Regions from separate parts of the Streptomyces sp. NPDC058291 genome, predicted to be linked through region 3. Evidence: riboswitches for the same ligand, from Rfam matches in the RefSeq annotation. Region 3 holds a riboswitch; each other region holds the start of a gene.

Region 1 (3,315 bases), on a different contig from region 3:
TCCTCAAGAGTTGGCCCATCAGGGAATAAGCGACCACGCCCGGAAGTCGTCGATCCGGAAATGGCTCCAGGTGGTGCGGAACGCGAAGTGCCCTTCCGTGTACGGCTCGGGGTCCGTCCAGTCGAAGACGAGCCGCCCGTTGTTCCACCATCGCACGACCGGGCCGTCGGAGACGATCCTGACGTGGTGCGGGGCGTTGGGCACGAGCAGCGGCTCGGTGTAGTCGAAGACCAGCGGCCGCACTCCGGCCCGGCCGACGTAACGGCGCAGCCGGGTCGTGGTGTTGGAGTTGGCGCCGTAGCCGGCGTAGTACGTCTTGAGCTGGTCGTACTCGGCGAGGGCGCCGCCGCGCGGGGTGGCGAAGAGGTCGTCCGGGGAACGGACGTCGACGGCGTTCCAGAAGGTGTTGAGGTCGGACACCCGGTCGTTGACCCCGCCCGCGGCGACGGGCGTGGCGACGTATTCGAGGACGTAGGGCCCTGCGAACGGCCGCCTGAACCAGATCGTGGCCCCGGCGGGCACGTCGATCTCCAGGGCGCCGCGGGAGGCCGTGACGGTCCCGCCCTGCTCCAGCTCCACGGCCCACTGACGCAGACCGTGGCGGAAGTCGTCGTGGGCGATGAGCCGGCGTCGTCGTCGGCGTGGTGCGGCGCCGGCGTCGGCCGCGGGGGCGAGGGCCCCCAGGGCCGCACCGGCGGCGAGGGCTGCGAACGCTCTGCGCGTGGTCGTCACGGGATGCGGCTCCTTCGGTGGGAGGTCGAAGCGCGGGAAAGCGCTTTCCCCGGCACGACCACTGTGATGGCGCCTCCACCGTTTGTCGATGCGCCGGCCCGGCCCGCCACAGGACCGCAATGAAACGATCACGGTCGGCCGCGGTTCGGCCCCGGGAGACCGGCGAGCCCTGCGGGCCCGACCCGCCCGGGGCCGGAGTCCGGACACGCCGAAGGCCGGGCCCCGGATCTTCGATCGGGGTCCGGCCTTCGACTGCGTGTCAGGCGGGGGCAGTCGGGGGGGGTCAGCCGACGGCGACGCCGTGCGAGCGCAGGTAGGCGATCGGGTCCACGTCCGAGCCGTAGTCCGGCGTGGTGCGGATCTCGAAGTGCAGGTGCGGGCCGGTCACGTTGCCGGTCGCCCCGGACAGGCCGACCTGCTGGCCCGCGGTCACGGTCTGGCCGGCCGAGACGGAGAGCTGGGAGAGGTGGGCGTACTGGGCGTAGTAGCCGTCGGCGAGCCTGATGACGACCTGGTTGCCGTACGCGCCGCCCCAGCCCGCGGACACGACGGTGCCCGCGCCCACGGCCTTCAGCGAGGTGCCGGTCGGGACGACGAAGTCCACACCGGTGTGGTAGCCGCTGGACCACATGCTGCCCGACTGGTGGTACGGCGTGCCGATGGCGGCGCCGGCCACGGGCAGGGCGAAGCCGTCGGAGCTGCTCTCGGCGGCCTGGGTCGCCTTCGAGGAGGACGAGGAGGCGGACGTCTTCGCGACGGAGGACTTCGAGGAAGCCGAGGACTGCGAGGCCTTGGACGACGAACTCTTGGAGGCCGACGACGAGGACGAGCCGGACGACTTGTGGCCGCCGGTCGCGGCCTTCTTGCCGATCGACAGCTTGAGGCCGGGGTGGATCAGCGACGGGTCGTCGCCGACGGCCGTGCGGTTGTCCTGGTAGAGCCGCTGCCAGCCGCCGCTGACGTGCTGCTCGTCCGCGATCTTCGAGAGGTAGTCGCCGGACCGCACGGTGTACGTCGTCCCGGTGGCGGTCTTGCGGGTCACTTCGGCGGCCTGGACGGTCTTTTCCGACACCGTCTGCGCGACCGGCCGGGCGGAGGTCTGCGCAACCGCCTCCGGGGCGGCCGCGTGGGCGCCGGACGCGCCCATCAGCGGGAGGGCGAGCGCGGCGCCGCCGGTTCCGGCGACGGCTATGGAACGGGTGAAGCGCTGAGTCTTCGGACGGCGGTGCTTACCCTTCGCGGGCATGACGAATTCCTCTCCGGCGCCTGCGAGGTGAGCTGTCGGGTGCGGGCTGGAGATGCCCGGCCGCGCCGAGACGCGGCTTTACCCCGAGCCTGTTCCGGAGACCGGAACAGGCGGTTGTGCCTGTGGGTCCCCCGCTCCTGCCATGCACGGGTGAGTGTGCGGGATCCGGGCGGTGGCAGGATTCGGCGTCCGTCCGGATTGGTGTGGAACGTAAGCGACCCAGACGCACGGGGACAAGCAGAGGTTGTGCTGTTCACAGGTTTCTCTTGATCCCCCGGGGGAATCCGTGGTCACACTGCGTTAAACGGAATGCTCGGTTATCACCAAGGGGCCCGGAAAAGCATGCGCATTACGTGAACATGACCGGCGACGTACGGTCACGAATATGACGCTGCTCACGTGATGCCCCTCCAGGTCTCCCTATTTAAGGTCGAGTTGGAACGAAGGATCCATTTCGGACAGATAACTCAGATGCGACGCAGGCGGATAACCGTCGCATCGAGATCGCCCCGCAGCTCGGCACGCAATCCGTGATGCAGCAGAACGGCACCCCGGTGCACTTCGCCCGTTTCACGGCATTCGTACGACGCCGTCGGGTCGAGTCCGCGCAGCCGCAGCGCCGGGACGGGCTCGCCGAACCGCTGGGCCTGCAGCCAGGCGAGGACCACGCTCTCGTCGCCGCGCACGTACTGCACGGCGCTCAGCCCGCCCGTGGGGGGACGCAGCCGGTAGAGATCGCCGTGCTGCACGAGCGGCCGGATCTCCTTGTAGAGATCCACCCATCGACGCGCCTCGGCAAGCTCCTCGTCGCTCCACTCGGAGAGGTCGCCGCCGACCCCGAGCACCCCCGCCATCGCGCTGACGAACCGGAAGCGCAGCGAGCTCACCCGGCCGTTGAGCTGGGTGTTGGGGCTGTCGGTGACCCATGCGGCCATGACCCGCGCCGGGTGGATCTGACTGAAGCCGTGCTGGATGTCGAGCCGGTCGAGGGGGTCGGTGTTGTCGGAGGTCCACACCTGGTCGGTGCGGCTCATGATGCCGAGGTCGATCCGCCCGCCGCCGCCCGAGCAGGACTCGAAGGCGACGCCCGGGTGGGCGGCCCGCAGCCGGTCCAGCAGTCGGTACAGGGCTCGCACGTGGTCGACCCAGAGGCGCTGCGGGTAGGGGTCCTCGGGCCAGCCGGCGTCGGTGAAGCAGCGGTTGAAGTCCCACTTGACGTAGTCGATCGGCGCACTGGACAGCAATGCGTCGAGCTGCTGCCAGAGGTACTCCTGGACGTCCTCGCGGGCGAGGTTCAGCATGAGCTGATTGCGGAACTCCGTCCGCTTTCGTCCCGG
Region 2 (3,315 bases), on a different contig from region 3:
CCTGTTCGGCGACCCGCAGCTGGCTCTGACCGCCGTCCAGCGCGTGCTGGACGTGACGGCCGAAGAGGTGCGGGAGGTCGCCAAGGCCCGACTGCGCCCCGACAACCGCGCGGTGCTCGTCTACGAGCCGACCGCCGCCGAAGCCCCCGCCGACCAGGACGAGAACGAGGAGGCGGCCCGGTGACCGAGCTCGCCACGATGGACTTCCACCCCCAGCCCGCGGCGGGCGAGGCCAAGCCGTGGGCGTTTCCGGCGCCCGAGCGCGGCACGCTGGACAACGGCCTGACCGTGCTGCACTGCCACCGTCCCGGCCAGCAGGTCGTGGCCGTCGAGGTCATCCTCGACGCGCCCCTGGACGCCGAGCCGGCCGGTCTCGACGGCATCGCCACGATCATGGCGCGCGCCTTCTCCGAGGGCACCGACAAGCACTCCGCCGAGGATTTCGCCGCCGAACTGGAGCGCTGCGGCGCCACTCTGGACGCGCACGCCGACCACCCCGGCGTCCGCCTCAGTCTCGAGGTGCCGGCCTCGCGCCTGGCCAAGGGCCTCGGTCTGCTCGCCGACGCGCTGCGGGCACCCGCGTTCGCCGACAGCGAGGTGGAGCGCCTCGTCCGCAACCGTCTGGACGAGATCCCGCACGAGCTGGCCAACCCCGCCCGGCGCGCCGCCAAGGAGCTCTCCAAGGAGCTGTTCCCGGCCACCGCGCGCATGTCGCGCCCGCGCCAGGGCACCGCGGAGACGGTCGAGAAGATCGACTCGGCCGCCGTCCGCGCCTTCTACGACCGGCACGTCCGCCCGGCCACGGCCACCGCCGTCGTCGTCGGCGACCTCACCGGAGTCGACCTCAAGGCGCTCCTGGACGACACCCTGGGCGCCTGGACGGGCTCCTCGGCAGAGCCGCGGCCGGTGCCGCCGGTGACCGCCGACGACGCCGGCCGGGTCGTCATCGTGGACCGCCCCGGCGCCGTCCAGACGCAGTTGCTGATCGGCCGGATCGGCCCCGACCGGCACGACCGCGTGTGGCCCGCCCAGGTGCTCGGCACGTACTGCCTCGGCGGCACCCTCACCTCCCGCCTGGACCGGGTCCTGCGGGAGGAGAAGGGCTACACCTACGGCGTGCGCGCCTTCGGGCAGGTCCTGCGGTCCGCCCCGGACGGCTCGGGCGCGGCGATGCTCGCCATCAGCGGCTCGGTGGACACCCCCAACACCGGTCCCGCGCTGGACGACCTGTGGAAGGTGCTGCGCACCCTCGCCGCCGACGGCCTGACCGACGCCGAGCGGGACGTGGCCGTGCAGAACCTGGTCGGGGTGGCGCCGCTGAAGTTCGAGACCGCCGCGGCTGTGGCGGGCACGCTCGCAGACCAGGTGGAACAGCACCTGCCCGACGACTTCCAGGCGACGCTGTACCGGCAACTGACGGCGACGGGCACGGTGGAGGCCACCGCGGCCGCCGTGAACGCCTTCCCGGTGGACCGGTTGGTGACGGTCCTGGTGGGTGACGCGGCACAGATCAGGGAGCCGGTCGAGGCCCTCGGCATCGGCGAGGTGAAGGTCGTCTCCGCGGAGTAGTCCGGCAACGGCACGCGCGTGTGGGGGCCCTGGTCGACGCAAGCGTCACCAGGGCCTCCGTGTGAGGGAATTGAACCCGTGATGTGTCCGAATTGCGGCGGAGTCCCCCATCTGCCCTGTGGGATGCGCTACAAAAACCGGGATTCGTTTGAGGAGGGAAACCCGGGCCGTTTAGCGTCATCCGGGCTGTTCGTCAGGCAGTGCGCCGCAGCCGCGGCACCGGACAGTCATCGCCGAGTCCCCGCATGGCGCGAGCCAGGGGAGCCGGGGACCCACTTGTGAAGTCCCTGGGGTGAATCGGACGCCCGCGCGAAGGCGAGGGGGTCCGTAGGAGACCTTCCTGCTCCGAACCCGTCAGCTAACCCGGTAGGCGAGAGGGAAGGAAAGGACACCCCTGACTTCATGGCGTTCACCTGCGCCACCGGGAAGCATCGTCGGCCCAGCCGGATGCAGCGCACCACCGCCCGCGCGGCGGGCGTCGCGGCCCTCACCACCACCGGCGTGATGGCGACCGTCGCCTCCGCCCCGGCCTTCGCCGCCGAGCCCACCCCCGAGCAGACCGGCCTGATCCCCGTCGTCACCGCCGGCGAGGCCGTCGTCGAGCAGCTCGACGACCAGGTCGCCGTACAGAAGCAGGCCGCCTTCGAGGAGGCCGCCCGCCAGGCCGCCGCCAAGAAGGCCGTCGAGGAGCGCGAGGCACGCGTGCGTGCCGCTCGCGAGGCCGAGCGCAGGCGCCTGAACACCTTCGTGATGCCGATCACCGGCTCCTACGTCTCCACCGGCTACCAGGCCAGCAGCTCGCTGTGGTCCTCCGGCAGCCACACCGGCATCGACTTCCACGCCGCCAGCGGCACCACCGTGCACGCGGTCGGCTCCGGCACCGTGGTCGAGACCGGCTGGGGCGGGGCGTACGGCAACCAGGTGGTCATCCGGATGAACGACGGGACGTACACCCAGTACGGCCACCTGTCGTCCATCGAGGTGTCGGTGGGACAGCAGGTCACCCCGGGACAGCGCATCGCGCTCTCCGGCGCCACCGGCAACGTCACCGGCCCGCATCTGCACTTCGAGGCCCGCACCACCCCGGAGTACGGCTCGGACATGGACCCCGTCGCCTATCTCCGCGGGCACGGCGTGAACGTCTGACGACGCCTGACGGCAGATCGTCCGGCCCCGGCCCTTCGGCCGGGGCTTTACCGTTTCCCGGGGCATGCTGTCCAAAAAATATCCATGGATTCCGGCCCGCCATCGGAAATTCCCGTTCATTGCAATAGAGTCGCTGAACGCACGTCAATCGTCGACGTTTCACGGGGATTAAGGCGGAGGTCCGTCATGCGTATTCCGGCGCACTCGGTGTGCACGGCCGTCCGGGACGACATCGTCGCGGGTGTCTACGAGCGCGGCAGCCGCCTCACCGAGGAACTCCTCGCCCGCCGCTACGGCGTCTCCCGTGTTCCCGTCCGGGAGGCGCTGCGCACGCTGGAGGCCGAGGGCTTCGTGGTCACGCGGCGGCACGCGGGCGCGTGCGTGGCCGAGCCGACCGAGCAGGAGGCCGGCGACCTGCTGGAGATGCGGATGCTGCTGGAGCCGTTCGGCGCCTCCCGGGCCGCCCAGCGGCGCACCGAGGCCCACCTGAAGGTGTTGCGCGGGCTCGTCCGGCTGGGCCAGGAGCGGGCCAGAAGGGGCAGCAGCGACGATCTGCGCTCCTTGGGAGGCTGGTTCCACGAGACGCTCGCCCAGGCCTCC
Region 3 (3,315 bases):
GGCGAGCCGAGCGCGCGGGCCGCGGCTCCCGCGTCGAGGACGTGGCCGCCGAGCCGGACGCCGACGGTGCGCTCCGCGGAGCCCGGCAGCGAGAAGACGCCGTACGGCAGGTTGTGCGGACCGAAGGGATCGCCCTCGGCAAGGTCGAAGGGGGGCATCGGGTACTGCCTCTCTTTCGTGCGCTCTTGGTGCTCGCCTGGTGTGCTCGCCGGACGCCGGGCGGATGTCGCGCGGGTGCGTCGAGCCGCGCCACACGTTACGGCCGACCTCGGCGAAGCGACACGGGACGGGACCGTCGAGGCGGAGAAGGCGGACGACGCCCTCGAGGCGGACGAGGCAAGAGCGCGTGAAACCGTCCGCTGCCAGGTACCGGCGTACCTGGTGTCCTGGCGCACGGGCACAGTCGGCGATCTGGCAGAAAACCGTTGCTTTGATCCAGCCGTCAACCACAACGTGTCAGTCAACGAAGGGGAGTTGACAGAACAGGGAAGGACTTGGCCGCTGTTCGGGCGGCGTCGAACCGGAGGGGTGCGGCATCCGTATTCTCTGATCATGGCCGCACCCCTCGCATATGCCGCGCGCACCGCGTACTCCCTCATCGCCACCGACCTGGACGGAACGCTGCTCCGCGGCGACGACACGTTCTCCGACCGGTCGCTCGACGCGCTCGCGCGGGTGGCGGTCGCCGGCGCACGCCACCTGGTGGTGACGGGCCGCCCCGCGCCCCGCGTGCGGTCGCTGCTCGACCGTCTGCACAGCAGGGGGCTCGCGGTGTGCGGACAGGGCGCGCAGTTGTACGACGCCGGCGCGGACCGCCTGCTGTGGTCGGTCACCCTGGACCGGGAACTGGCGGAGACCGCGCTCGGCAAGATCGAGGCGGAGGTGGGGCAGCTGTACGCGGCCGTCGACCAGGACGGCGTCGACGGGCTGACGCTCATCGAGCCGGGCTACCGGATGCCGCACCCCACGCTGCCCGCCCTGCGCGTCGGCCATCGCGACGACTTGTGGTGCGAGCCGATCAGCAAGGTGCTGCTGCGCCACCCGTTCCTGTCCGACGACGAGTTGGCGGCGACGGCCCGCTCGGTGGTCGGCTCGCTCGCCACCGTCACCATGTCGGGGCCGGGCACGGTGGAGCTCCAGCCCTGCGGCGTCACCAAGGCGACGGGACTGGCCCTGGCCGCCGAACACCTGGGTCTGCGGCCCGAGGACACCGTCGCCTTCGGGGACATGCCCAACGACATCCCCATGTTCGACTGGGCCGCGCGCGGGGTCGCGATGGCCAACGCGCACCCCGAACTCAAGGCGGTGGCCGACGAGGTCACGACGTCGAACGAGGACGACGGCGTGGCCGTCGTCCTCGAAAGACTGTTTCCGTGAGCCCAGGCCCCGTCAGTACGCGCTGAAGACGTTGTCGATGGAGCCGTAGCGCGCGGCCGCGTAATTGCAGGCGGCGGTGATGTTCGCGACCGGGTCGTAGGAGTCCCAGGACGTGCCGTCGACGTGGTAGGCGCGGAAGGTCGGGTCGATGACCTGCAGCAGCCCCTTGGACGGGATGCCCGCGGCTGCGTTGGAGTCCCAGAGGTTGATGGCGTAGGGGTTGCCGGAGGACTCGCGGATGACGTTGCGGTAGATGCCGTTGTACGTCCCCGGGATGCCGTGCTGCGCCATGACGTGGAGCGAGGCGCGGATCCACCCGTCGAGGTTGTTGGCGTATCCCAGGCTGGAGGCGGTGGCGACGGTCGGGGTCGCGGCGGAGGCTCCGGTGGCTCCGATCAGCGGGAGCGCCAGCACGGCGACTCCGGTGCCGGCGACGGCGAGCTTGCGGGCGAGGCGGGCGGTGCGAGTGCGGCGGTGAGCGGCAGCGGGCATGACGAATTTCCTCTCCAGCGCCTGCGAGGTGAGCTGTCGGGTTCGGGCGGGGAGCTGCCCGGTCGCGTCCTCGACGGTCGCGACTTCACCCCGAGCCGCAAGCGCATGTCCGAAACATCCGGAAAATCCGGGATGTTAGGAACACCCGCTGCGGCGACTTACCTGGTTCCCCCGCTCCTGCCGTGCGTTATCGATGGGTGTCATGGGCGGCGGCAGGATTAGGCGTCCGCCCGACAGGCCGGGAACGTATGCGAGAGCACATGTCCGGAACAAGTAGCGGATTCACAGATCACCCCTATTGACCTTGGTCTGTGGCCTATGGGGTGCTTGATCCTTTGTGGGTGCAAAGCGTCAACTTGCTTGAGGGATGCGGAGGATCGGTGAGGATCGGTGAAGGAGGGGTGGACGGGGACCGGCCCGGCCGAGTGAGCCAACTCACCAGCCTCCACAAGGGCGGCGAAACGGGCATTAAGCCCAACTCATGCTTAAACGAGCGGGGATGAGCTGACGTCTCCGTCGCCGTCTCGCGCCACCCGGCTCGGCGTCGCCCGCGCCCCGTCCTTTCGGACTCGAGTCGCATCTGGGGGAGCGGGATCCGCGGTGCGCACGTGATAGTCGTCACGCCGGACGGGGTGAAGCGGGTGAGGGGTGCGGTGAGGGCGTGGGCCGGAACGAGGCGGTCCGGAGGGCGCGGGGGTGAGGGGCGTGCCGCCGGTCCCGGATGCGGGAGGGCGGAGGCGCGGAAGCTTCGGTATGCGCCTGGACGCCGGGACGTCTGGATGCCCGGACGTCTGGACGCCTGGACGCCGGGACGTCTGGATGCCCGGACGCCTGGACGCCGGGACGTCTGGACATCTGGATGCCCGGAAGGACCCGGACGGCCCGGAAGGACCGGACGCCCGGAAGGGACCGGGCGCCCGGACGCCTGGGTCGTGGGCGGGGCCGGGGCGGAGTACCGGGTTCCGGGGTCGGCCGTTCCCGCGGCGGCTGCGGTGCCGGGGGGCCGCGAGCATGAAACGCTACTCCCGGGTAATCCGATGGATGTCCGTGCATATGAGCTGATCAGGAACTTAGCGGGTGTAATCCGGTACCGCCCGGCCTGAGGGAGGCACCCGCTGGGCGAGTCCATTCGAGCCTGGGGGACGTGGGGGCTATCGGTGATCGAAACGTGACCGGATACGCTGACTTGAGTGAGGGCAGCGACCTATCGACAAACCGCGTAATCGCCAGTGGACACCAGCAGACAGGAGACCCCTCGTGACCGTCGTCGGGCCGTTCGGGCTGAGCGTGCGGGACCAGGCTCTGGAAGCCGATGTCCAGGCCGGATTGGCGGCTGTCGAGGAAGGCTTGCTCGAAGCCACCAAGAGTGAGGTCCCCTTCATCACGGAGGCCGCCCAGCACCTCGTGCGGGCGGGCGGAAAGCGGTTCAGGCCGCTGCTCGTGGTG
Region 4 (3,315 bases), on a different contig from region 3:
CCGGCAACTGCTCCGTCGTCCGGGCGGAGGCGATCGGCGCGGCCACCGTGGGCTGCGCGGCGAGCCAGGCCAGGGCGACCGTGGCGACCTGCGCGTCGTGGGCCTGGGCGACCTCGTCCAGCGCGGTGAGGACCCTGCGGCCCCGCTCCGTGTCGAGGTGCTTGGCGGCGCCGGCGGATCGGGCGCTCTCCACCGTCGTACCGGGCCGGTACTTGCCGGTGAGGAAGCCGGAGGCGAGCGAGTAGTACGGGACGGCGGCGAGGCCGAAGCGGGCGGCGACGTCCCGCAGCGCGCCCTCGTAGGTGTCGCGTGAGACCAGGTTGTAGTGCGGCTGGAGGGCGACGTACCGGGCCAGGCCCTCGCGGTCGGAGAACTCCAGGGACTCCTGGAGGCGTTCGGGAGAGATGTTGGAGGCGGCGATGTGCCGCACCTTGCCCGCCTTCACCAGCTCGTCCAGCGCGCCGATGATCTCCTCGACGGGCACCTCGGTCTTGTCGAAGTGCGTGTAGTAGAGGTCGATGTGGTCGGTGCCCAGACGGCGGAGCGAGGCGTCGGCGGCGGCCTTGATGTTGTCGGAGCTCAGGCCGGGGAACTCGGGGTGCTGGCTCACCTTGGTGGCGATCACGACGTCGTCGCGGTTGCCCCGGGCCTTCACCCACCTGCCGATGACGGTCTCGGACTCACCGCCCGAGTTGCCGTCGACCCAGGCCGAGTAGGCGTCGGCGGTGTCGACGAAGTTGCCGCCCGCGGCCGTGTAGGCGTCGAGCACGGCGAAGGAGGCCGCCTCGTCCGCCGTCCAGCCGAAGACGTTGCCGCCGAGGGAGAGCGGGAAGACCTCGAGGTCCGATGAACCGAGTGTGCGAAGAGCAGTCATGCTTCGTCTCAACGGTCACCGGCGGCCCGCCCATTCCACGGGGCACGCGAAGAACGTGTGAACAGGACGTGGCAGACCCGACCGATCAGGGCGGACCCGACCGATCAGGGCCGTGCCAGGGGGACCTCGGGGATGTCCCCGAGGGGGCGGCTCAGGGGTTGAGGCCCTTGCTGCGCAGCCAGGCCGCCGGGTCGATGCCGGTGGCGCTGCCGCCCGGGTGGACCTCCAGATGGAGGTGGGCGCCGGTGACGTTTCCGGTCGCGCCCACGCGGCCGATCACCTCGCCGGTGGAGACCTTCTGGCCGACGCTGACGTTGATCGACGACTGGTGGCAGAACCACAGCTCGGTTCCGTCGTCCAACGTGAGGATGGTGCGGTAGCCGTAGGAACCGGCCCAGCCCGCCTCGGTGACGGTGCCGCTGTGGACGGCCTTGATGAGAGTCCCGGTGGGCGCGGCGAAGTCGAGACCGGTGTGGTAGCCGGAGGACCAGAGCGAGCCGGCCTGACCGAAGGTCGAGGTGATGGTGTACGAGGAGGTCGGCAGCGTGAACTGCTTGGCCAGTTCGGCCAGGCGCGCGGCCTCGGCCTTCTTCGCGGCCTCCTCGGCGGCCTTCTTCTTGGCGGCGGCGGCCTTGGCCTGCGCCTCCTTCTCGGCCTTGACGACGGCCTCGGCCTCGGCCTTCTTCGCGGCGGCGGCGGCCTTGACCTCGTACTGGGTCTGCTGCGACTCGACCTGCGCCATGATCCGGCTGCGCAGGGCCTCGCCGGCGTCGGCGGTGCTCTGGGCGGCGCTCTCGACGGCGCTCTCGACGGTGCTCTCGTCGGCGTCGACGGCGGTCTCGGACCCGAAGGCGGCCAGGGCGGACTCGGTCTGCGGGGCGGGGTCGTCGTCGGAGATGAGCGAACCGACGTTCGGCAGGTCCGGCATCGAGATGGAGACCGGGGCCTTGCCGGTGTTGGCACTGGCCATCCCGCCCGCGCTGACGGCGGCTATGACGCCGACGCCGAGGACGGTGGAGCTGCGGGCGAACCCGCCGCCGCGCTGCTTGGCGACCCGGTGCTTGCCCCGGACCGGGCGAACGGACTCCGCGGTGGGATTCCATTCCTCCCAGGGGCCCTCGTCGGCACGGTGGCCGCCGTAGCCGAAGGTCTCGGGAGACGGCTGGCTCGGCGCGTACGGGGCCTCGGGGGCAGGCGGGTTGGACGCCACGCGGGCGCGCTCCTTTCCTTCCGTCGCCTACCGGGTTAGCTGACGGGTTCGGAGCGGGAAGGTCTCCTACGCGCGTATACCGGCCGTGGACTCTGCGAGTTCACGGCGGCTTCCGCGTGATTCACCCCAAGGTGGTGGTTCCCCGGTGCCCTTGCGGGATTCGGCGCGTGCGCACGGAGCCGACTCTGGTGCCGGCTGGGACGACCGCGCTGCGTTATCGAACGTTAATAGACCCAGGGGTGCGTTTCCAAGCTGTTCTGCTTGATCAATAACATTCCTGGCCTGGACTTTCGGGCCACCAGCGGTGAAAAACGGGCGAGTTGACCTCGGCCGCGCAGGCCCTGACAGGAACAGGCGTGCTGACGGCGGCTCACCTGCTCTGCGCAGGGCGGTCGCCCGGTCACGCACGGCAGCGATCGGCTCGGGGAACGCACCGAGGGCCGGAACCCTTTCGGATTCCGGCCCTCGGCCTTCAGTAGCGGGGACAGGATTTGAACCTGCGACCTCTGGGTTATGAGCCCAGCGAGCTACCGAGCTGCTCCACCCCGCGTCGTTGTGACTCCAGTCTACGCTACTTCCGGCGCGTGAATCACCACGGTTGTCCGCCGCCCCGGGCCGACGGTCACCCGTCGCCTCGGGTCAGGTGCCGGTTCGGGGCCTTCGCCCGTTGCTCGTACTCCGCGAGGAGGAGGACGTCGACGCCCGCGGCCGTCAGCACACCGGTGCCGTCCGCCCCGGTCACGAAGGTGTCGGGCTCGCGCCAGGCGGTGACCACCCGGCGCACGCCCGCGTCGAGGACGAGCCGGGCGCAGGGGGCGGGGCGGGAGGAGCGGCGGGCGCACGGTTCGAGGCTGCTGTAGACGGTGGCCGTGGGCAGTCGCGGGTCGGCGGGGTCGAGCTTGGCGAGGGCCGCCTCCTCGGCGTGCACGACCGGGTCGCCGGCCTCCCGGGAGTGACCGCGCGCGAGCTCCGTGCCGTCGGCGGCCACGATCACCGCGCCGACGCTGAAGGCGCTCCGCGAGGGCGGGCACCGTTCGGCGAGCTCGCAGGCGAGGGCCAGCCAGTGCCGGTCGGCGGCGGCAGGCAGCGGTCCGGCGCCGGGGGCGGTGGGCTCGTAGCGGTGCAGGACGACGTCCTCGATGCGCCGGGTCTCCACCAGGCGCAGGCGTCCGCCCTGGTAGCCGCCGGGCCCGAAGAGGCGGGGCGCGTCCGGGTCGCCGACGAACAGCGG

The links. A riboswitch is a leader RNA that binds a small molecule or an ion and turns the genes downstream of it on or off. The one in region 3 is predicted to bind cyclic di-AMP.
Region 1: linked by a shared signal. The riboswitch ahead of ACFVYK_RS36980 (peptidoglycan DD-metalloendopeptidase family protein) and the one ahead of ACFVYK_RS06655 (transglycosylase SLT domain-containing protein) in region 3 are both predicted to bind cyclic di-AMP.
Region 2: linked by a shared signal. The riboswitch ahead of ACFVYK_RS14105 (M23 family metallopeptidase) and the one ahead of ACFVYK_RS06655 (transglycosylase SLT domain-containing protein) in region 3 are both predicted to bind cyclic di-AMP.
Region 4: linked by a shared signal. The riboswitch ahead of ACFVYK_RS15820 (M23 family metallopeptidase) and the one ahead of ACFVYK_RS06655 (transglycosylase SLT domain-containing protein) in region 3 are both predicted to bind cyclic di-AMP.

What each region holds. Positions count from the first base shown of each region.
Region 1 is NZ_JBHVYK010000145.1:1,032-4,346, forward strand. It holds gene ACFVYK_RS36975 (DUF6250 domain-containing protein) at 19-732, opposite strand; gene ACFVYK_RS36980 (peptidoglycan DD-metalloendopeptidase family protein) at 1,016-1,978, opposite strand; cyclic di-AMP (ydaO/yuaA leader) riboswitch at 1,983-2,176, opposite strand; gene ACFVYK_RS36985 (alpha-galactosidase) at 2,446-3,315, opposite strand, start outside.
Region 2 is NZ_JBHVYK010000022.1:27,610-30,924, reverse strand. It holds gene ACFVYK_RS14115 (M16 family metallopeptidase) at 1-184, shown strand, start outside; gene ACFVYK_RS14110 (M16 family metallopeptidase) at 181-1,569, shown strand; cyclic di-AMP (ydaO/yuaA leader) riboswitch at 1,791-1,957, shown strand; gene ACFVYK_RS14105 (M23 family metallopeptidase) at 1,972-2,715, shown strand; gene ACFVYK_RS14100 (GntR family transcriptional regulator) at 2,902-3,315, shown strand, end outside.
Region 3 is NZ_JBHVYK010000009.1:19,725-23,039, reverse strand. It holds gene fahA (fumarylacetoacetase) at 1-158, opposite strand, end outside; gene ACFVYK_RS06660 (HAD family hydrolase) at 553-1,377, shown strand; gene ACFVYK_RS06655 (transglycosylase SLT domain-containing protein) at 1,390-1,869, opposite strand; cyclic di-AMP (ydaO/yuaA leader) riboswitch at 1,873-2,094, opposite strand; gene ACFVYK_RS06650 (polyprenyl synthetase family protein) at 3,127-3,315, shown strand, end outside.
Region 4 is NZ_JBHVYK010000026.1:13,187-16,501, forward strand. It holds gene ACFVYK_RS15815 (aldo/keto reductase) at 1-874, opposite strand, end outside; gene ACFVYK_RS15820 (M23 family metallopeptidase) at 1,026-2,084, opposite strand; cyclic di-AMP (ydaO/yuaA leader) riboswitch at 2,094-2,260, opposite strand; tRNA gene ACFVYK_RS15825 (tRNA-Met) at 2,561-2,634, opposite strand; gene ACFVYK_RS15830 (dihydrofolate reductase family protein) at 2,707-3,315, opposite strand, start outside.